Regions from separate parts of the Saccharicrinis aurantiacus genome, predicted to be linked through region 2. Evidence: riboswitches for the same ligand, from Rfam matches in the RefSeq annotation. Region 2 holds a riboswitch; each other region holds the start of a gene.

Region 1 (5,989 bases), on a different contig from region 2:
GTATGTCGCTCATATTCTATTTGCAAATTCTGTAATGCAGTAAAAATACAATTTTGATTGGAGAGCTTAATATAAAAGACAAAAAAAAGCATGTTCTAGCAAAAATGTAGAACATGCTTTAATATATTTAGTGTAGTAAACGTTATTTTTTTACATCAACGATCCATGCTGGAGAAATACCAGTAGCATATTCTTCCTGAGGATTACCTTCTGCATCATATATTTTTAAGAGTCCATTTGTTGTAGTGCTTTGAGATACCATAACATAAATTAGATTTGAGGTTGTATTGTAGTATACTCCATTTATGCCGTCCACGCCATCAATAAAAGGGGTGTCTTCAAACGAACTGTCAATTGTGTTGAAAGTGTATATACCACCGCTATATCCATTGGCCCCCCAAGTTCCGCCTACAACATATATTTTAGACATATCGGAATTGAATGTCATTAGAGAGCTATACTCAGTACTTACTAAGCTTAAGGGGAAACTTGCCTCTACGGTGTTATTGCTTGTGTTAATGTATGCTAAACCTGCATCAGAATTTGGGTTGCTGTGAGTATTAGGTTGAAGTACGTATAGGTTATTTAGCTTGTCTTTTAGGAAGTACGAAGAAACACCTGAAAGGTCTTCAATGTAAGAAACCTCTTCAGAATTTAAATCTACCATTGCAATTTTATTGGTGTAATTCAATGCGCAATAGAGTGTGTTATTTACTATTTCAAGTCCTTCAGGACCATAAGGTATCATTATCTTTTTTTCAACTGTATTTGTGTTGATGTTATATTTTGCGATATAACTTTTTTCAATGTTCTCAGGAACCCAGATATCTCCGCCCCAACATGATATATATAGGTAATCCCCATTGCCAATGCAAAAACGTGGCTTAATGATATCTTCAGTAACACCATTTTGAGTTTGTGTTAAATCATCAGCACTTACATGGAATATTTCATCTTTAGCATTTCCCATAAAGTAAATGTTTCCTTTATATTCATAGGCATATTGTGGTTTTCCAGACATGCTCACGCCATTCGCACTCTCATAAGCTCCGTTTTGTACTGTGTTGTTTTCTAAATCAATGTATGATAATGAACCAACTGTAGCACTATAGCTACCGTAATTTAAAACGTAATGTCCTGTTATTTTTAAAGATGGTTTGTTGTCATCATCATTGGAGCAAGACGCGAATAAAAAAGGTAGTGCTAAAAGTAGTAATCGTAATTTGTTCATGGTTTATGTATTAAAATGTATAATTAATTCCTATTCTATAATTTATTTCGGGCATCGCATAGTTATACTGATTTTGATATTCTTTACTCAGTAGATTGTTTATGTTAGCCGAAATGGTGAGTTTGTTTTTATTAATATTCATGTTGTAGGCACATGATAGGTTAACGAGTTTAAATGCATCTAATTTTCCTCCTACCTGATTGTATTTTCGTTCGCCTACATATGAGCCATCAATACCGACATCCCATTTTTTATAATGATGCTGTATGTAAAGGTTGCCATTGTATATAGGAACATACTCAATTTGTTCATTTAGTTTGTCTGTTTCTAGTTCTGATTCTTTTCTCTCTGCAGAGTTGTATGAGAAGTTACCACCAAGAGTGGTTTTATGTTGGCCATAATTGCGAGTAAGCGAACCACTAAACTCAACTCCGTTGCTAATTACGTGGGCAATATTTTCGGCATACCAACCATTGGTACCTTGAATCCACATTAACCAATTGTCAACATCCATATAGAATGCATTTATTTTTGCATTGGCTACCCACTTATCATCAAGAGCATATAAGTAATTAAAACCTAGTTCGTAGCTAGTGGCATCTTCCGGACTAATGTTTTTATTTCCTGTATACCCATCTTGACCCCAAAACCTATCATTCAGAGTGGGGATTCTATATGCTCTTTGTAAACTTCCTAAAACAGATATTATACTCTGAGAATTGTACCAAAGGCGGGCATCAAACCCTATGGAAGGAGTGAATGGTGCGTTAAACTCAGTAACAACTTGCTGTCTTAGATTTAAGGTAGTTTTTAACCAAGGGTATGGCTTATAAAGTAGCGAAGCAAATACGGAAAACCTATTCTCATCTATATTCTCATCATAAGCATATACATCAGGTTTAATATAAACATTGCGCATTCCGGCTTTAACGCTTATTTTATTGTACTCTTTAGATGCACCTGTTTCGGCAATAATTCGTTGAGTTGCTATTTTTTGAGCTTTATTATTGTAGTCAATGGCATTATCAAAAACGTATCCAGCCCCTATGTAATAGTTTATGCCATTTGTTATGTTGTCAAATTGCACCCATGTTCGTATGTTTTCATCCTCAAGGTATCTGGTGTTCGGGTTTTGATTTTCATTCATGTTAGGTTGACCTTCGTGTCTGTTTTTAGCCAACCAAATTACGGACGAAATGCTTTTGTCTTTATTCCACTTATAGTTAAGTTGTTGTATGAAATTGAGGTTTTCTATGCGTGCATTTTTTTGTGTGTCTCTTGGAAATTCTTGTTTTTCAAAGTCGTAGCTTGATGTATTGGTAAATGGGAAGTTATTCTCTTTTTCGTAATAAGCTAACCTTGATATTGATTCGAATTTGCCATTGCTTGCAAATACTTTAGCACCAGCCATGTATTCACCAAAACTACCAGCGCTTAATTTTACCTCAGAGTTAACTCCTGCGTTATATTTGTTCTCTAAGCCTAGGTTTACGTTTCCTCCTATTGAGCCAGATCCTTTTGTAGCTGTTGAACTACCATAGGTTAACTCTACTTGATCAAATAAAAATACAGGAGCATTACTTGAATTATAACTTCCTAGGGTTTGAGAATTTATTTCTAATCCTCTAAGTTTAACAGAGGTGTGATTGTCTGAAGTACCCCTTACTCGAATGGAAGAAAGTCCGCCAGCATCAGATTTAACGTATATGGGCTGGTATCTTGATATTAAGTCACTTAAGTTACCTGCCTCTGTTGTTTGTTTTTGCATTGGCGTAAACGTTTCCTTTTTACCACCAACCTCATATAGGTTTATTTTTTTACTTACTACATCTACATTATCAATATATACGGTATCTAAGCCTGCTAAAAAGAGCGACTCTTCTTCAGAAAATGTGTCCTGTCCGAATAATTGAAATGAATAAAGTCCAATAATAACTAAGCAAATGCCTAATTTTATATACATCTGAAAAAATCATAAACGCAAGGGGAGAAATAGAAAAGACCTTCAATTAAGAATATCCTTAACAGCCTAGCTCCCGAAGCTTTTGTTAAACAATATTTGGTAGGTCTTCTGGCTCGTTTCTTATTATTGCTACCTTCCCATTAATAGTATTAACAGTGGTGTGAGATGCAATAATTGTTTAGAAACTTACAGCTGCGGGTACAGCTCCGGAATTTCACTAAAGTGATCACCGGATTCCCTTTTAATCCATAAAAATTATGGAACCAAAATTTTGCGCAAATATAATTGATGTTTTTATTCCGTGCTAATGTTTAGGTATAAAAGATGAAAATATCTTCTATATAAATATTCTCTTCTCGATGGGCTATTAATTTAAACTTAATTGGTGATGTTTAATAATTTCATAGATATTACACATTAATTAATAGGTAATCTTATATTTGCACTTTGAAAATTATATTGTTAGTACGTTTTAAAAAATCAGAATAATCAGAATGAAGAATTTTTTTCCAAGCATATTATTGGTTTTTTGTGTAATATCTGTTTCATGCAGTATCAACAACTCCAACTATGGTAAAGAAACCTCTATTGTAGGAACCTTTGTAATGAACCAAGGTAGTGGTAGTGCAAACGGAAGTGTTACGCATTATCATGCAGATACTTTAACCAACGAGCTTTTTAACGAAATAAATGATAGACCATTAACAGGAGAAATGTTGGCGGCCTCTTTCGGATCGGAAAAAGGGTATTTTTTAATGTCGGAGGGGAATAGTTCTGTTATCGAAAAAGTGAACCTCGATGATTTTAAATCAGAAATGACATCAGCGTCAGTGGCTAATGCAACAGATGTGGTTTGTGTTTCTGATACCTTTGTTTATGCTACAATAGCAGGAGCAGATGAAATGACCTCAGGAGAACTTTTGAAAATAGATGCTACAACTCTTTCAATTAAAGAAACCATTAAAGTTGGAATTAATCCTACAAAAATAGCTTACGATAAAGGTAAGTTGGTTTATGTTGCTAATACAAGTGATCTTGAAAATGGTATTATGATTGTTGATTTAGTGAGAAATCAGACTATCGATACTGTTAAGATTGAAACATTAGTTAATCCAGTAGATATGGTTATTGATGTGCATAGTAACTTGTGGGTATTGTGCGAAGGTGAAGGTGAAAGTCCAAAATCAAACGCAGGTTTAGTCCGTATCTCGTATAATACAAACGAGGAGGGTGAACGCACTGTTACTAATTATCCTTTTGGTGGATATGTTGGTAAAGGACGAGATGGTATAGCTATTTCTCTTGGAGGAACCACTCTATATTATATAAATGAAGGTACATACTCGATGCGAATTAGTGAAGATGACCTTTCTTCAGCGAAAATCTTATTTCCTGAAGATAGATATAGTACAAAGGTATTTGATGCAATAAGTGTAAGTAGTAGGAGTGCAGAGTTCTTTGCTACTGTTTCTGATGAAGATAAAGTAGTTGTTTTTGACAGTTATGGTCTAAACGAAGAAGATAAAGAAATATTAGTAGGTGAGAACCCTGGTAAGTGTTTGTTCAGATAGAATCGTTCTCAAAGCGATTTTGAAAATATAAAAAATCCCAGTGAAGTTAACTTCACTGGGATTTTTGTTTTATGATCGTTGATCAATAATATTTTGTAATGGTTTAATAATTTCTTCAGAAATACCAAGCTTCCCATTTATTAAACTAGTGGTTGTCACAATGCCTTTTAAGCAAATTTTATTATCGCTGAGGCGATATATGTCTTGATGAAAGATATACTTAACTCCTTTAAGTTCAACCCTTGTTTTTACAACAAACTTGTCGTTACTTTTTAGTGGAGTTTTATAGGCTAAATCGATACGAGCAACAACAGCTACTATACCATCATCAAACAACTTGGAAAAGTTAAGTCCAATGGAGTCTAAAAACTCATGGCGTGTATGCTCTAAGTAATTTTGATATACTGAGTTATTTACAATGCCTTGTAGGTCGCACTCGTAATCTCTTACCTTAAATTCAAGTTCAAAGTCGTATTGCATAATTTGATTCATAGAGCTTTTAAACTTAAATCTAAACTTTTAATATGGTGTGTTAATGCACCAACCGAAATATAATCAACCCCGCACTCAGCATAAGCTCTAATAGTTTCAAAAGTAATACCACCCGATGACTCAGTCTCAAGTCTTCCGTTTATTAGTTCTACTGCTTTTTTAGTATCGGCAGGAGTGAAGTTATCAAGCATAACTCTCTGCACTCCCTCAATGGCGAGTACTTGATTTAATTCATCAAAATCTCGCACTTCAACTTCAATCTTGAGATCCTTATTTTTCTCTTTTAAGTATTGCTTAACTTTTGCTACAGCTTTTTCAATGCCGCCAGCAAAATCAATATGGTTGTCCTTAAGCATCACCATATCGTATAGTCCGATTCTATGGTTTACACCACCACCTATTTTTACAGCAAGTTTTTCAATTTCCCTTAGCCCAGGAGTCGTTTTTCTGGTATCAAGTATTCGTGTGTGCAAGCCTTCTAGTTCAGTTACATATTTGCGCGTGTTGGTAGCAATACCACTCATGCGCTGCATCATATTAAGAACAAGTCTTTCTGCTTTTAGTAAATCAAGCACTTTACCCTCAACTGTTAAAACAACATCTCCAGGTTTTATAACTGCACCGTCTTTAATAAATGTTTCAATTTTAATGTTAGGGTCAAATCTTCTGAAAATGTGTTCGCCAATTTCTACACCTGCTAAAACTCCATCTTCTTTGGCTAAAAGTTGCATC
Region 2 (5,989 bases):
GGTGAATATTCAACTTATAACTTCCTAAACCTTCGTTGTCGCTTAAATTGGCTTTTAGGCGAATCATATCGCCAAATTTTTCTATGGCACAAGGGGTCGGATACTCAACTGAAATAGTTGGAGCCTCGGTGTCAAACTCTTCTTTGTCCTCAGAGCAGGCTCCTAATAATAGGATGCCTGCAAATAGCGTACTGATTATAAACTTATTCATTGATCGTTAATTTATCGGTTGCGGCAGATCCGTTATTTTTATTATCGTAAACATGCAGGTGGAAGTGGTTTATGCCCGCTTCGCCAACTTCGTTAATGGTCACCTTGTGTACTACATTTACCTTAGTTTCACCCTTTACAGTTGTACCTTCAGTATCAGTTGTAAATTCACCGTCAACTTGTTTAAATTCATCTTCTAACTCACCCGATTTAGGCTCGTCGTGAATCTCTAATGCGTAATGATCTAAGGTACTTCCCTCTGTTGCTTCGGCAGTAAATTTAACAACTATTACATCGCCCTTTTTAAAGTCTTTTTTAGGTGCACCAGATTCATCTTCAATCGAAAAGTTTGGGATAATAGGTAAGGCTGGGTTGGCAATTACTTTTAACTCTTGACCTACTTCTGATTCGTAACCATCTTTACTAGTAACTTTTACATGAAAGTGGTAGGCGCCAAGCGGCGCATCTGTAGGAACAGCAAAATGATCGTGAATATGGGTATTTCGTAATTCAGCAACTTCAAAGGTTTCATCAATAACTTTAAATTCGTCTGCTTCAGTAGCTGCCTCGCTATGCATTTCAACATGGTAACTGATAATTCTGTCTTCAGTTTCCATCTCTACATTAAAAGTAAATGATACTTGTCCGCCAAGAGGAATTTCTGCGCCATCGCCTATCTCTGCGCCAACGCTAAATTCAGAAATAACAGGGTGTAGAGCTTGTTTGGTATTGTCTTCTTTTTCACACGATGTGAATGTTAACGCAACAATAGCTACGAATAGGCCTAGTGATTTAAAATTTTTCATGTTTGTTTATTTATTATGATTATCTATTAGTTTCCGAATGGAATATTAACTGTGAGTTGTATGTTGCGCCCTGCTTCGGGCATGTTAATGCGTCGGTATATACTTAGGTGATTGTAATATTCTGTGTTTAATAAATTATCTACACGCAGCATAAAATCGGGCGATTGGCTTTTAGTTCCAAGTTTGCCACTTACACCCAAGTATACAATGGTAGATGCATTGGTAAAATTGCCAGGAACCTCGTTTTGTACCACACGAGTTTGTTCGGCCATATGTTTGGCGCCTAAAAAGGTATTGAGCAAATACGCTTTGGTTTTAGATAATTTGATTTTATAATTTACAGATGCATCCACACTTAAAGGCGGTGTAAACGGTAGCGGTGCATTGTTATCCAGGTTTAAGGCATATACATATTCGGCCAATACATCAAAACCCAAATTAGCGTTGGGCTTAACAAATAAACTAAGCTCGCCACCAGTTCTAATTGCTTCCGTCTCTTGGTAATTGTAAATTTGTCCGGCACCCACTATATCGTTAAATCCACCGCTAGGATGCGGAAAAATATAATTAGAAAAGTAGCTATAGAAAGCACCACCCGTAAGGTCGATATATTCACTTATGAAACTCAATTCCCCATCAAGCTGATACACCTCTTCTGGGTTTAGCTCAGGATTACCTATTTCGAAGCGTGCCGAGCTCCAAATCATACCATAAGCACTCAGTTCTCGTATTGACGGAACGCGGAAACTTTTGCCAAAACTGGCCTTGCCATGAAGCTTATCGCTCAATTGACTAGATATACCAATGGTACCTGTAATACTACTAAAGCTTCGATTTATAGGTGTAGATAATATGGAATCCGTTTCGTTTTGGTTACGCGGATTAATGTATTCTTCCACATCAATAAATCCGTAATCATACCTTAATCCTGCATCAAAAAAAGTTTCGGATCGAAGTTGTTTTTGGTAGTGCGTAAAAATACCACCAATTGCCTTTTCGTAGGCAGGTATGTTAAAGTTAAAACCACTGCGCAGGTTTTTAATGTACTGCCCGCTAAAGCCAGAAGTTAGTGTAGCAGTGCTCCACTTTATTTTATAATTGGCATTGGCCGATAGGGTGTGTAGTTGCAGCCCGGTATTGAGGTGATCATCCGGAAATACCTGAGTTTTTCCTGTAATATCCGTAAGGTGATCGTAATCGTTATGGATGTTATTTTGATAGGCAATATTGGTATTTAGCTGGTTCTCGCCATAATTTATACTCGTATGGTTCGAAACTCGAAAGTGATTTACCATTTGATACGGAATTTGGATATCGCGTTTACTTGCATCATGATCTATGGGAATTTGTGTTCTAATTTCCACCCCAAAGGCATCGGCATAAAAGCCCGTTTTTCGATAGAGGTTTGAGATTTGAAACGATGTATTCCCCCGATCAAACAGTTTGCCTATTTCCGTTGTGATGGCAGCCTCGCGTCCAGCCGTGTTTTTTACATTGTTGTTAAGGATAAGATTGTAGGTGTTGTATTCAATAGAATCTTTAGGAACCATCAAATCGGCAAAGTCGAGATAAGTGGCTCGCAATGTATAGTAATATTTATTTTTACGTTGCTTAATTAAAAAGCTAGTTCCTACAAGGTCGTTGTTGGTTTTACCTATTAATTTCACCTCGCCAACCGTACTATTGGGAGCAGGTATGTTTGAGGGCAATATTTCAATAACACCGGCCAAGGCATCGCTACCAAATTGTATAGAGGCTGGGCCTTTTATCACCTTTACATTTTCAATGGCATACTGATCGAGCTCAAGTCCATGTGTTTCGCCCCATTGCTGACCTTCTAACTTAACGCCATTATTAATTACGGCCACACGGTTAAAACTCATGCCTCTAATTATCGGCTTTGAAGCCGATGAGCCCACATCAATAGAACTAACGCCGGGTATTTTACTCAGCGTTTGCATTAAACTACCCGAAGCATTTTCGCTAATAAATTGCTGATCAACTTTAACGGCAGCCACACTTTGCATTTTTACTTCGCGTGCATACCTATCTGCGGTAACGCTTACTTCTGCAATATTTTCGTCGTTTTCTTCAAGGATGAAGCTTAGGTTTAAGTCTTTGTTTTTAAGGTTGATGGTTTTTTTAATGGTATTAAAACCAAGGTAGGATATGGTTAAATTATAAGTACCATTTTTCAGATTCTCTAATACAAAGTTTCCATTATTGTCGCAAATAGCCCCAAGTTCTCCTGGGTTTACACTGATGGTTGTAAAGGGCAGGGGTTGCTTATGCTTGTTCAGCACTCTTCCTTTAATGTCAGAAGCACTAAGCTGATGATGCCCCAAGCACAAAATGAGTAATAGTAATACAGTTTTCGTCTTCATGATCAGTTTAAAATATTCTATAAACTGAAACCTGAGGGAATGCCATAACTACTTTATAGCCAATAAAGCAATGTGGTTTTAGTATGTGGATTTCAATGTCACAAACTAACTTCTTATCCCGGAAGTTTCATTAGTATAATCTATAGGCAGGTTTCCTGACTTATCTCTGTTTTACAAAAACCTTCTCGCCAACTTGGCAATGGTAATGAGTATGTTGTAAAACGCCTGTTCTTGTATTAAGAACGTGAGACTTACAGTAGCGGGCACTGTTGCCGATTTTAACGGCATTCCCTTTTAACAAAAAATGCGACGCATTAATTGTTCACCTATTTGACTGCAAACGTAAACAAATATATTTTCGGAACAAAAGAACCAACTAAATCCTATCTAATTTATATTAATTCCAGATTGAAGTGCTAAGAAATGTTGCCGCGAGTATGCAAATAGCTTGTTCTAGTATAGCTAGGTCCTGTTTTCAAGAGCTTATTGGTTCATTATTAGTGTGATGTTGAAAAATAAAACTTCTAAAAACGCAACATAATATTAATCTATTTTATTAAATTTAATTTAAGTATTGCAGTAATAAACCGTCGGCTGGTCATCAACCTACCTTGATTGGACCCATGGATTTGGAAGAAGAGGCCGACGGAATTGCCGCAATATATTTATTTAAAATTGAATAAAATATGAGTTTTCAAAGTGATTTTGAACTATGGGAAGAAAAAATTGATGCTGTTAAAGCAGATGAAATTATTGAATTAAGAATTCCAGCCGATGAGCTTGCTGCTGATTCTGAAACCCTAGCCATTGAGGCCGCCAAAGATGTTGAGGCGTTTACAGCGGTAGGAATGGATGCTACCCTAATTGAGCAGCTTAAACCCTTGGCGGGAGCACTCCGCTTTTGCCAGGCAGAATGGATGGGCGAGTACCGTGCCCAAAAGGAAGCACAGCAAAAGTGGTCTATTGAAAGTGTTAAGGGGTATGAATTACAAAAGCACTTGTTGCGTAATTTTACCTTTGCTTACCGTAAACTACCTAATGTAATGAAAAAGGTGCGTAGGATACGTGAAGGAAGCGGGAATGCTGATATGGTTCAAGATTTATTAGAGTTAGGTGTGTTAGGACAAAAATATCCTGATCCGCTAACAGATATTAATTTTAATCTTGAAGTGCTTGATGTTTCAAGGAGTACTTCGCATAGTCTTTCTGAAATATTGGCTATTGCCAATGGTGATAGTGATGGCAGCTCAGAATCTAAAGTATTGCGCGATAAGGCATATACGCTATTGCTTAATATAAATAGGGAAGTGCGCGAGTATGCCCGTTTTATATTTTGGGATAATCCTGATAAGAAAAAGAAATACGTGCTTAGTTAATATTCTCAAAAGCCCTTATTTTACTAGTCCCCGAGTAGGTCTTACCCTTCCTCGGGGACTTTTTTTTATGTCTCAATGTAAATTATGGTATTCTCAGAGCAGTTTTAGCAACGCTCAGAGTATCTTTTTGCAATTTCAGAGCAAGCAGTAGCTGCTTCAGAGCAATAATTTGAAGTCCGTGAGTAAATTATCTAAAATTCAGAGAGATTTGCTTGTGTCTCAGAGGAGAGTGTTCATAACTATGTGTCAAGCTAAAATATAAAACATTACAATGAAATATATGTCATTTGATAATGTATTAATTAGATTTTATTTATCATGATGTTACTTTATTCTATTTGTAAAAGTTTCCATTACTCGTTTTGACTTTAAAAAATAAGGAATCCAAATACAGCAATTAATAAAAGGCCACAAACCTATTAAAAAGAGTGCTTTTTCTCCTAAGCTAAAATACATAATTGTACTAACCAATAAAGTAAAAAGTAAAAAGTAAATAAAGTAGGCGATCATTAATTTTGGAAAGCTACTTCGTTTTTTGATAAAGAGGATTGAATTTAATAAGCCAAATACTATTATTGAGATAAATCCTATGAGCAGAGCAAATCTAGATAAAAGATCTGTACTAGAGCTATTATTTAAATTTGGTGTAAGCCAAGAATTTATCCCCCAGTTTAGTTTAATAAGAAAGGATACGAACATTAATAGTGTCCATATTATTATGCCAATTGAAGGAATTAATACCCAACCCCTAATTTTTTTGTTTGCTCCGTTAAATTCAGGTGCAACTTCAGGATTATATTTATACCCCTTAAAGGCAAGCATAATGCAGATGCCAAATATTAAGGCAATAAAGAGTACGAAAAATGGATGAGGTCCTTCTTCAATATTTTTAGCTTGGCTGCCCGTATTGTACCATAAATTAAAGTTTAGTTTATCGAAAACACTTTTATTGTTATCAAGGTAGGATAAATAATCATCACTATTAATGTGGTCTTGCGTAGTCTTATAGTTATAATTTAAATAGAGTTCTTTATCATGGTATTTAACGGTTCTTGAAAAATTGAAACCATCACCACTTATGGTTTCCTTTTCGTTTTTTATGCGCCATTCATAGGGAAGGTTTGCAATTATGGTTTGAGTAATATTTAAAGGATAAATTAAGGCTAATGGGCTCTTTCTGTTCGGATAAGTTTGACGTCGTAATATATCTTGA
Region 3 (5,989 bases), on a different contig from region 2:
ATAAAAATTGGGTCGTCCGATTTATTGTAGATGGTTAGTTGTAATGGGCAGTTTCTGCCTGCAAAAGAGTATTTTACTTCTAGCGTATCATCCTGATATAAGAAATAATTTGAATCAAGATTTAGGAGATTGCTCTGCAGCGATGTAAATTGAAAAGAGGTACATGCTGTAAAGCTAATAAGAGTAAAACTGGTGATTAGCAGAATGTTATTTTTCATGATTAGATTGTCTTAGTTTTTGGTTATGAGTTTTTTGAACTCAATATTTAGACAATCTAATCTCGAATTTCACGTATTATTAATCAAGTGGCATTAAATCCAACACTACCATCTCACTCTTGGAGCCTAATCGCATGGGAGGGCCGGAAGTCCCAATACCTTGCGAAACAAACATCTGGGTTCCGTTGAAGTTATGATAGCCATACGAATATTTAAAAATTAATTTAATGAGCCAGGTAAATGGAAACAATTGCCCGGCATGCGTATGTCCTGAAAGAAATAAATCAATACCTTTTTCATTGATATATTTAATGCCAGCAGGGCTATGGTGTAGCAAAATACTAGGTTTATTATCGTCTAATACTAAATCATCCAATACGCTTTTTATGGTTTTTCTTTCAGCTGTTTTATCCTCAATATGTTCTTCTTTGTAATATGCAGAGTCGTCCTCTGCCATGTAATTAAGTCCAATAAGTTGTACTCCTTCAAAATTGAATATTTCGTTTTCAAGAACCGTAATTCCAATTTCCCGTACAGCCTCCTTCGCCCTTTTTGAACCTATAATAATATCATGATTACCTTCGATAAAGAATATGGGAACATCTAGTTTTTTGAAGGGAGCGATGCTGTTTTTGTCTAATTCAACAACGCCATCAAATAAGTCGCCTGTTATTACAACTGCATCAACATGGGCATCAATAGTTTTGTTTACAATGTTTTTAACAAATTCGTGCCCTCTAAATGGACCAATGTGCATATCAGATAAGTGCATTATGTGTAATTCTTTTTTTAGGCCTTCTATTTTTATTTCCTGATGTTTTACACGTGTGTGTGATGCATTACAAATAGAGTAAGCAATAATCAAAAGGGTGGTAGATAATACAACGATACCTGCGTATTTGGGCTCAATATGTATGAAGATTAATACAATGTCTACTAATACAACAGCGAATACTAAGAATGCTAATGTTCCCATTAATACGGAGGCAATAATAAATTGCGAATCGCTAAAGCTCCCCATTTCATGTCTAATCATTAAGAAGCTTGTAGCTACAAAGAATAGTACAATACAAAGCATTGCATAAAAAGGTTTGTTTAATTCTTTGATGAAATAACCGTAGAATCGTTTAATGAGATAGATGTTAACAACAATAATTGCAATGGACACAAAGGTAGGTAGTAGAGTGAAGAATAAATGTCTCATATAAATATAAGGGTTTGATTTTCGAAGTTTTAAGATAGTAATTTTAATATTATAAATAGTATAATGGATATAGTAATTGTTGAAAAAGCTCTTGTAGTTCCATCAAAAGTATTTGCATATTATCATGTATATCTATTAATTAGATTAAGCCATTTGTGCAGAATTTCTAAATAAGATCTTGGGTGGTTTAATCTTAATATAATGGATTAGTATCTATTATAACTGGCAAATTATTAAGAATATCTTTTACGTTTGCTCGGTTTTTATAATACGGATCAATATGGCGCCATATGATTGTACCATCTGTATTAATAATATATGTGGCGGGTATGGGTAGTTGTTCTGATTCGTCGGAATGTGTTTCTTTTAATTTGGCACCTAAAGCTATATTGTAAATGGTTCGCGTTGTTTTAGAAGGAGTAAAGGTAACACCAAAAGTATCCGATATTTCGTAATTTTCATCATGAAGAAGTGTGAATTTGGCACCAGTTTTATCTTTCATGATATTAAGATACTCTGGTTTTTCTGGAGATATGGCTATTAGTTGTGCACCTCTATCTGCAATTAAGTGTAAGCTATCTTGCATTGCAGCCAAATGTTTGTTGCACACAGGGCACCAAAATCCTCGATAGAATATAATCACAACAGGGCCATCTTTTAAAGCATCGTTTAACGAAAACAATTCGCCCTTATCCGTAGTGGCCTTAAAATTATTAATGTAGCTTCCTATATCTATGCCTTTTGCATCTATGGCTTTAATTTTTTCTTGCGAATAAATATTAATACTTAATAGTATTGCGGCTATTAGTGATAATGTTTTCATGATGCTAGTATTAGTTGTTTATTCTTATTGTCGTATAAATTAATGAACCTGACAGTATGAATAAAAAAAAGCACCCCCTTTGGAGCGCTTTTCTTTGAAAAACATTGTTATACAGATAATACTAGATTCGACCAATTGGCATATCGGTCTACGTTGTTGCAATAAAATGTTTTTGAAAATGCGTGGGGATATAATTTACGGATAGAAAGTACCCTAGGTACTTAACCGATTTTGCTTTAACTCCCGAAAGCTACTTTCAAATATTGATTATTGGTAGGTATTCTGACTTACTCCTCCTTTAATTGCCTTCCCATTGCTTTGGGAGCAACAGTGACATGTTAATTAAAAGATTAGCCTAACGGCTAGAGATTACAGCAGCGGGTACTGTTTAGGATTCTCACCTAATTCCCTTGGCAAATAAAATATTTGCACTTCCAAAATCTGAAACAAATGTATGTAATGTTTATCTATTTGGCAATGTTATTAAACGGATTTATTTAAAAGTTGTCCAAAATATTCCTCTATAGTGTTGGTATTCTGAATTTAGTGATAGAGTAAAAATAGTATTGTTTTCTTTTGTAGGAATTATCTGTAGATTTAGTCTCCTAAAAAGTGTGGTTTATGTCAAAAAAATATTATTGTTATTTGGTGTCTTATTTCGTTGTTTTGGTAGTTTGTACTTCGTGGACAGATAGGAATCTTTTTACAGTATGGGTAAAGAGTGGTGATATTATTTTAGTTAAAGGAGAAGAAAGAAAGTTATCTGATTTAAAAGAACTAACGAAGGAATACATTGCAAACCCTAACAATGAGTCTTGGTTGCCTAGTAAACGTTCAAAGCGTGTGCACTTTTTCGGAGATACTCAAGTGTCTATAGCAGTTGTTTCAATACAAACAGATCGTGATGTTACGTATGGGTTTTATATCGATGTTCAGAATGAGTTAGAGAAAGCATATGCTGAACTGCGAGAAGAATTGGCTCAAAAGAAATTTGGGACTACTTATGGTTCTTTATCTTCAAAAAAGCAAAAGGCAATTAATACCGTATTTCCAATTCGAATATCCGAAGCAGAACCAAATTGGGTAAGAGGAAAAGATGGGGAGTTAAGGCGAAATTCTTCTTGGTATTATTAACATAAAAGGGCATCCATTTCTGAATGCCCTTAATTACGAAGCTAAAATTTTCGATATTTTGAATTTTATAAAAGCCCTCTATCTTCTAATAAAGCTTTTTCGTTTGGTTCTTGTCCTCTAAAGTTTTTATACAATACCATTGGATCTTCAGTGCCTCCTTTTTCAAGTACATTAGTTCTAAATTTGGCAGCAGTTTCTTTATCAAAAATACCGTTCTCTTCAAAAGCATCAAAAGCATCCGAATCTAAAATGGCAGCCCAAATGTAAGCATAGTATCCTGCAGAATATCCACCACTAAACACATGGTTAAAATAGGTGCTGCGGTAGCGTGTTACAATTTCAGGAATTAAACCCATCTTTTTGTTAGAAGCTGTCTCAAAAGCATTAATATCTTGTGTTAACGGAGCTGTTAACGTATGGTAGTCCATATCTAAAATAGCTGCGGCTAGATATTCAGTTGTAATAAAACCTTGGTTGAAAGTTCCACTTTTTTGAATTTTATTTACCAAGTCAGTTGGGATAATTTCTCCTGTTTTATAATGTTTTGCATATACATTTAAAACCTCAGGTTCCGATGCCCAATGTTCCATCACTTGCGATGGTAACTCAACAAAATCTCTAGGCACTGCTGTTCCTGATAACGAATAATAAGTACACTTAGATAATAAACCATGTAAAGCATGCCCAAACTCGTGGAATAAAGTAGTGACCTCTTCAAAGCTCAATAGGGCAGGGGTGTCGGTAGTTGGTTTTGTGAAGTTACACACCATTGTAATTACAGGGTGAATAAATTCTCCGTTCACAACCTCTTGCTTGCGGTACGAGTTCATCCATGCACCACCTCTTTTACTTTCTCTCGGGTGAAAGTCCATAAATAAAACACCAATATGGTCACCGTTAGCTTCCTTTACCTCGTAAGCTCTCGCCTCAGCATGCGGAGTAGGGATATCAGCACGTGCCTCAAATTGTAAACCATATAATTGCTCGGCGGTATATAAAGCACCTTTAACCACATTTTCTAATTCAAAATAAGGCTTAATGTCGTTCTCATCTAAGTTAAACTTCTTTTGTTTTACTTTTTCAGAGTAGAACCACCAATCCCAAGCCTCAATTTTAAATTTGCCACCCTCAGCATTAACAATAGCTTGCATATCTTTTAATTCTTGCTTAGCTACTTTGGTAGAGCGCTCCATTAAAAAGGCCAACTTCTCGTTTACAACCTCTGGCGTTTTTGCCATGTTCTTATCAAGTATAAAAGCAGCATGACTTTCGAAACCTAATAAATTAGCGCGTTCAACACGTAACGAAGCAATCTTTTTAATAGTTTCCTTATTGTCAAACTCGTTATTGTTATCGCCTTTATTAATATAGGCTTTGAATATTTTCTCTCTCAACTCACGATTTTCAGCGTACTGTAAAAATGGAATCATACTAGGCTTGTGAATGGTAAAAACCCATTTGCCAGCCATTCCTTTTTCTTCTGCCGTTGCTGCAGCTGCATCAATACTTCCTTTCGGTAAGCCAGCTAAGTCGGCTTCATTATCAACCACCATTACAAAACTGTTGGTTTCAGCCAATACATTATCGCCAAATTTTAGAGTAAGTAACGACAACTCTTGGTTTATCTTTCTGAATTTCTCTTTAGCTTCTCCTTCAAGGTTAGCACCACCGCGAACAAAACCTTGGTATGTCTTCTCTAGTAACATACCTTGCTCCTGATTCAAGTTTAAACCGTCTTTCTGTTCGTAAACAGCTTTAACTCTAGTAAAAAGAGCAGGATTCAAATTAATGTCATCACTGTGTTTCGATAATTTAGGTGCCAGTTCTTTTGCAATAGCCTTAATATCATCGTTTGTGTTAGCACCTGTCATGTTAAAAAATACACTGCTCACTTTTGTTAAAAGCGGACCGCTGTATTCTATTGCTTCAATAGTGTTCTCAAACGTTGGAGCTTCTGCGTTGTTTACAATAGCTTCAATGTTTGCACTTTGTTGAGCCATTCCTTTTTCAAATGCAGGCAAATAATGCTCTATTTTAATTTCGTTAAAAGGAGCTACTCCAAAAGGAGTGCTATACTCGTGGAAAAAAGGATTTCCATCGCAGCATTTTTTTTGGTTGTTTGTGCAGGCATTAAATAATAGGGCCATACAAATACTTACAGTTAATAAATACTTCATTTACTTATTTTTATTACCGAGCTCCATAGTCCCACCATATAGATACTCAATAGTTTGTTTTTTAGTTTAACTCGCAAAGCTATTACTTTGAAAAAACATAGTGTATGACATATTGCAGCTTTTTAAATACCCCTAGCTAATTAATATAGTTATGTTTTTTAGGGCGTTCCCCCATAAAGAATATAGTAATTAATAATAAAACTATAATTTGGGGGCGCGCTTTACGCTCATACTCCTCGCTTCGTTCCTCGCTGTGGGGTATCCGCTGCAATCGCTAACGCAATCTTATTCGCAGAAATGCATTGTTTAAAATAAGCAGCAAGTGTAATTGTGAATAACTGTTAAATGTTATACATCAAAATATTAAGCTATTTTTATAAGCTTGTGTTTTTCACATCTCTTTAGGTATGTATAAGTAGCTGAAATATAGTAA
Region 4 (5,989 bases), on a different contig from region 2:
GCTTTATCGTAGGCAACTGCAAGGTTTAAACCTTTTAGTTCGTCCTTTTTAAAAGGAATTTCAAAAGCTTCAGAGTCTTTAACTTTAATTTTTGCGATGTCAAGTAAGGTTTCTGTATCAATGGTTTTGTCAAGAATATCAGAAAGTTGGTTTACTTTCTCGTTAAGTGCTTCCACTTCTTCGGCTTGTACCAAACCTAAGTGACGGCTTTTGAGTTCCATATCCTTCAGCGGCGGAACATAACCAATGCATTTAATGCCACATTCTGTTTCAATAAACTCTTTGTATTTCTGAAATAGCATGTCGCTCGACACATGATTGAGGATGACTCCTTTTATATTGTTATCGGCTCTCAAGGTCATGAAACCTTTTATAATGGCCGAAACAGATTGGTATAAACCTTTGCATCCCACAATTAAAACAATGGGCGCTTCTATTTTTTTCGCCGTTTCATAAGTACTACCGATTCCCTTTAATCCCAAGCCATCGTACATTCCCATAACACCTTCGGCAATGGCAATATCGGCTTTAGCTGCATGTTTATTAAACAAATATTTAAGGGTTTTATCATCCATAAAATAGCTTTCGAGGTTGTAGGATGGCGTGCCCACTACTTTCTCATGAAAACGAGGATCGATAAAATCGGGACCCACTTTAAAGGGTGACACATTATATCCCTTTTTCTTTAAAAGGTGCATTAAGCCAATGGTTATGGTAGTTTTTCCACAACCGCTGTTTGTGCCTGCTATTACGAAACCTTGCTTGCTCATTAGTTTAGTGTGTGTTGAATGGTTTCTGATTTAAAAGCATCAACCTTAGTATAATCAATACCTAGGTTTTGATATATTTCTAATATTCTAGGTTGTTTTAGTTTGGCTTTTTTGAGCAGTTGAACGTCGCTTAGTATAGTGTTTGGATTACCCATGGCTAATATTTCGCCTTGGTGCATAATGATTACTTCATCGGCCCAATCAAAGGCTTTATCCACATCGTGAGTGGAAATGATAACACTTGTTCCTGCTTTATTTAGTTTATCAAATTCGGCGAACATTAAATCGCTGTGGTAAGGATCGAGACTGGCAGAAGGCTCGTCGCAAACCAATACCTCGGGTTGCATTACAAGTACAGAAGCCATTGAAACGCGCTTTTTTTGTCCGGTACTCAATTGATGCGGTGTTTTGTCGGCGATATCTTCCAATTCAAATTCTTGCAGACAAGCTTGTACTTTTTTATGTATCCAAACCTTATCATTTGAAATCTGGCATAAGCCAAAAGATATTTCTTCGAATACGCTTGGTGCAAATAATTGATGATCGGGATTGTGGAATAATACACCTACTTTTTCGCGAATGTTGCGTAGGCCTTTTTTATTGTATTTATATGGCACATCCTTATAGCATATTTCTCCTTGACTAGGCTTGAAAACTCCATTTAGCATCATCATTAAAGTGGTTTTGCCCGCACCATTTGCGCCGAGCAAGGCTATCTTTTTACCTTTAGGAATGGATAAATTAATCCCATTTAACCCTTTGTCGCCATTGGGATATTTGTATACGATATTATTTAACTTGATGATGCTCATTAGTATGTTAAAAATAAAGCCAATGCTTGTATGCTCACTATAGTGGCAAGGGTTAAACTAAAACTTGCCGACTGTTTTGTATGGGCGTGTATAAATTCAAATTTATCATCAAAAGCTCTTGATTGCAAACCATAATGTGCTACCGACGATTCGTGAATAGAACCTATTAATAAACTGCTTATCAAAAAAGAAATAGACTCGTAAATGCCTTTTCGTTTGGTATAGGCCATTCTCGATTTCTGTGCAATCATTAATTGTTTAGCTCTTTCTACTACGCAATAAATATACTTATAGGTTAATATAAATAGCTCAATAAATAAACACGGAATACCAATTTTTCGCATGCTTGTGGCCATTTCTGATATTGATGTAGATATCATATAAAACAGAAATATGGTACACATGCCTATACTTTTACCGCAAATAAGTAATGCTTGCATGATGGATTCATTACTATGTCCCAGATAAAAATGCTCCAGTTTAATAAATGGAGTTCCTGCATTTATATTTATCACTATAGCCAAACAGCTAAAGGTAACAAACAAAAGTGGGATGCTTAATAATTTAGCGAGTTTTGCGATAGAAGTATTTGTGAATAGTAAAATGAGTGCTGAAAATAAAGCAATAATACCAAGGGAATAAAACACCGAATTAGACGATATAGCAAAAGCCAGCGACAGAAATATAAAAATATTCCGATGCCATAAATTGCATTTAGCTGCTTTCGATTTACCTTGGTATAACTCGCTTATTTGCATGCCTTAGCTTTTTTTCTTTTTTCGCTATAAATAATATAAGCGCCTATAATACCAACTCCAATTAATGTTTGTAAAGCAAATAGCAAAGTTTCCGCTTTATCACTTCCCGGTTCCCAAAAAGGTTCGAATATAGGTTCGAACGAAGCGTCAATTTGTTGAATTACTTCAACAGATTGATCATCGGTGCCATCAAAAAGAGATAAAGTATCGGCCATTCCAATCTGAAATAAAACGGCTGCAACAACTGCTATCCCTACCCAAAGTGTAATGCGTTTTGTTTTCGTCATTTTAATTGAGTTTGCTTAGTAATTTAATTTCCTCGCTGTTATAACGCGTAATCAGCTGATAGAATAGTACAGTTAATATACCTTCGATAATGGCTAATGGCAATTGCGACAGCGCAAAAACCGAAAGAAACTTTATTGTATTATCCATAATGGTATTTGCTTCGGATTGAAAAGCCATGGCCAACTGAACAGAAGTACACATGTAAATGCATAAATCTGAAAAGAACGCAGCTAAAAAGATAGACAACCACTGTGGAGCTTTTAATGAAGCAGCTAATTTATAAATACCTACCGCAACAAAAGCGCCAACCACTGCCATTGAAAAAGCATTGGCGCCTAAGGTTGTTATCCCTCCGTGTGCCAATAATAATGCCTGAAAAAGCAAAACAATGATTCCAATTATCGACATGCTTGAAGCGCCAAATAAGAGCGCTCCCATAGCAATACCAGTAAGATGAGAACTGCTCCCCGCAAGGGAAGGCAGTTTTAAAGAAGATAATACAAACACAAATGCACCCACTACAGCATAAAGAATTTTGGCCTGCGGTACTTCGTTAATCATCTTTTTTAGTTTGTTGAATCCAACTAATAAAAAAGGGATAAATGCAATCCACCAAAGGATGCTCCATTTAGCAGGTAAAAAACCTTCGGCAATGTGCATGGCGCTTAGTTGCGTATTTGCAATGAGTAGGGCAGAGAGCGTTGCGAATATCTTCTTCATCGAAATTATTTTGCTGCTATATGTGTTGATACCTTATTCACAATTAAGTCCGCCATAATAGGATCCTGACCAATTGGAGCAGTAAAATCGAAGCTGATGCCTTCGTATTCTGCTGTTAATTTTTCTAAGATGCCTGGGATATCGAAGCGGATGTGCATGCCGTTGTACAAGAAGTAAGGGAATATAACAAAATCACGTTCTCCTTTTTCATATAAATCTTTCACCACATCTTGTAACGATGGGTCAGCAATTTCCATGTGCGCGCCAGCCACGTTTTTAAATTCGTTTTTATCGGCAACAAGCTTTACGATGTAATTAAAATCTTCAATAGCATTTTTTGATTTGCTACCATGGCCTAAAATAATCAATGTTGTATTTTGCATCGATCTACAGTTTTTAAATGAATAAGTAGTTCAATGCCTGTGAGTATTTAATTATGGAGTTACCAATTCTATAATCAAATAGAGCAAATGAAATGATGTTTATTTCATTCTGCTTTTTATCCCGAAAGCACTGAATTAATTGTTTCTTGGCAGGTCTTCCGGCTCGCTTCATTCTTATCGGCCTTCCCATCTAACGATCAGACAGTGGCAAAAAGTAGTGATAAGAAACTTTTTGAAGCATACGGCTGCGGGTACAGCTCTCGAATTTAACGAGATTCCCATTTTAAGGTAATTGCTGAAAAGCAACATACCACCAATGCGCTGCAAATATAATTATTTGAAGTAAAGGAATGCATAATTATTTAATAAAATTAACATGTTGTATAGCGAATCTAAATAGCTAATGTTTTGTTCGTTAATAGTTATAGAGATAAGAAAATGAATATGTGTTCTTGTTTACTATAAAGTTGTTGCTTAGTGTATTATAGCTGGGTTGTTGCATGTAAATGCAGGTTTGTAATATGGTCATTATTTTGTTTTGTGACCAATAATATCCTCCATCTTTTGAGTGTAATGTTCCATTTCTAGGATTTTAATACCACCCTATATTTACACCAATGAAATTAACACTATTTAAGTGTTCGGTTTGGTATGATTATAGTAATGTTAAGAAAAGACAAATAATTATGAGGGGAAAGTACAGTTTTATTATTCTATTACAACTGATTTTATGTCTATACGGATGTTCCGATGATGATGGATTTAAGATGGTTGATGGCAATAACCCAACTTTAGAAATGGAGGATGCCGATATAAGAACCGATGTTGCAACAGGGTTTGTGCTAAAAGGACTTGCAAAGGATAATGATGGTTTGAGCCATATTACAATTAAAAGTAGTGAGTTAAATATTAATAAGAAGATTGATTTAATTCATTTATACGATAATTTATTGCATGAATATGAATTAGATTATGCAGTTACATCTAATGATAATATGCATGCCGCTTTAAGTAATGTTTTGGTAACAGTTTACGATGTGTTAGGTAATGCTACTGAAGCAGAAGTTAAGGTTGATTTTACAGGAGACTTTGAAAGTCCTCAATTTATTCAAGTGCCACCTTTAATTAATTACATTGCTTCTGGTGATAATATTATCTCTTATTCATTTGAATTAGAAGTAGAGGATAACAAGGAACTTGCTGAAGTATCTGTAAAAGTTGAGAAAATATCATACAACGAGGTTTTTGTTGACTTTCCTGATGATTATAGAAAATTCGCCACTCAAATTAACTTAGAGCTTCCTGGGGAGTCTGCAGATTATGAAGTTGTTATTCAGGCTAGAGATTATGAGAATAATGTGTCTGAGCATATTTCTATTATTAAAGTTTCTGAAATTCCTAACTACGAAAAGCTTTATGTAGTAGAAGGGGATGATGAGAGTGTTTTTGAGAACAATATTTTTGGTGTACCAATGATGGTTGAACGTGTTGATGATTTTGTCTACGAAACAGGTTATTATGTCAGTACTCCTAATACTGAAATAAGATTTTTACCGCAAAAAGATGGCTTTACTCCGGTTTGGTACGGTATTGATTCTAAAACAGATTTAATTGTAGCTGCCAAAGAAATGGATGATGCTTTGCCAATTGTAATTGCCGAAGCTGGTTATACAAAAGTTCGAATTAATATTTTAACCGGAGAATACTCTTTAACTAAATATACACCAACGGATGCTATTCCTACTGATGGTTTTCTTAATGGATCTCCAGGAGGACAAACAGATGTACCTGTAGAATTAGGTTTGGTTTGTCCAGCAACATGGTTTGGTCATATGGCATGGGAATTAGTTAGCCCTCAAATGTTAGTTCAGGATGACCAAAATCCATATATATATAGAACAGAATTTCACGTACCTGATGGTACTACTAATGTGAAATTTATAATAGCTCCTAAATCTACTCAAGCGCAACCAACGTGGTGGCATAAGCCTAATTATAAATGGGATGATCTAGATAATCCTGAAGCTGTACTGTTAAATGCAGGTAATAATCCTGGGAATTGGTCAGTTCCTGTAGGCGGTACTTATTGCTTCGAATTTGATGCACACTTGCTTAGACCTAAGTTGTATTTGAAGAGAGATTAAGCATAAAACATAACATTTTATAAGATTCCACAGCATAGCTATTTTATTAGCTATGCATGCTGGGGTGATTTATAATGCCTGTTAGATTGGGGTTTAAGAGGTTGAAACTTTATT

Evidence for each region. A riboswitch is a leader RNA that binds a small molecule or an ion and turns the genes downstream of it on or off. The one in region 2 is predicted to bind cobalamin.
Region 1: another riboswitch for cobalamin. It lies ahead of QMO11_RS15855 (TonB-dependent receptor); the one in region 2 lies ahead of QMO11_RS02840 (TonB-dependent receptor).
Region 3: another riboswitch for cobalamin. It lies ahead of QMO11_RS08115 (peroxiredoxin-like family protein); the one in region 2 lies ahead of QMO11_RS02840 (TonB-dependent receptor).
Region 4: another riboswitch for cobalamin. It lies ahead of QMO11_RS08015 (sirohydrochlorin chelatase); the one in region 2 lies ahead of QMO11_RS02840 (TonB-dependent receptor).

The regions. Positions count from the first base shown of each region.
Region 1 is NZ_CANLCN010000015.1:12,919-18,907, reverse strand. It holds gene ligA (NAD-dependent DNA ligase LigA) at 1-13, opposite strand, end outside; gene QMO11_RS15860 (NHL repeat-containing protein) at 143-1,231, opposite strand; gene QMO11_RS15855 (TonB-dependent receptor) at 1,242-3,194, opposite strand; cobalamin riboswitch at 3,276-3,477, opposite strand; gene QMO11_RS15850 (YncE family protein) at 3,689-4,765, shown strand; gene QMO11_RS15845 (acyl-CoA thioesterase) at 4,835-5,257, opposite strand; gene nadC (carboxylating nicotinate-nucleotide diphosphorylase) at 5,254-5,989, opposite strand, start outside.
Region 2 is NZ_CANLCN010000001.1:777,835-783,823, forward strand. It holds gene QMO11_RS02830 (DUF4625 domain-containing protein) at 1-211, opposite strand, end outside; gene QMO11_RS02835 (DUF4625 domain-containing protein) at 204-1,016, opposite strand; gene QMO11_RS02840 (TonB-dependent receptor) at 1,043-3,400, opposite strand; cobalamin riboswitch at 3,529-3,745, opposite strand; gene QMO11_RS02845 (hypothetical protein) at 4,087-4,776, shown strand; gene QMO11_RS02850 (DUF3857 domain-containing protein) at 5,101-5,989, opposite strand, start outside.
Region 3 is NZ_CANLCN010000005.1:204,909-210,897, forward strand. It holds gene QMO11_RS08105 (hypothetical protein) at 1-218, opposite strand, end outside; gene QMO11_RS08110 (metallophosphoesterase) at 298-1,422, opposite strand; gene QMO11_RS08115 (peroxiredoxin-like family protein) at 1,616-2,245, opposite strand; cobalamin riboswitch at 2,501-2,699, opposite strand; gene QMO11_RS08120 (biopolymer transporter ExbD) at 2,867-3,379, shown strand; gene QMO11_RS08125 (M3 family metallopeptidase) at 3,445-5,556, opposite strand.
Region 4 is NZ_CANLCN010000005.1:167,462-173,450, forward strand. It holds gene QMO11_RS07990 (cobyrinic acid a,c-diamide synthase CobB) at 1-770, opposite strand, end outside; gene QMO11_RS07995 (energy-coupling factor ABC transporter ATP-binding protein) at 770-1,582, opposite strand; gene cbiQ (cobalt ECF transporter T component CbiQ) at 1,582-2,340, opposite strand; gene QMO11_RS08005 (energy-coupling factor ABC transporter substrate-binding protein) at 2,331-2,627, opposite strand; gene QMO11_RS08010 (energy-coupling factor ABC transporter permease) at 2,629-3,348, opposite strand; gene QMO11_RS08015 (sirohydrochlorin chelatase) at 3,354-3,731, opposite strand; cobalamin riboswitch at 3,863-4,064, opposite strand; gene QMO11_RS08020 (cadherin repeat domain-containing protein) at 4,349-5,875, shown strand.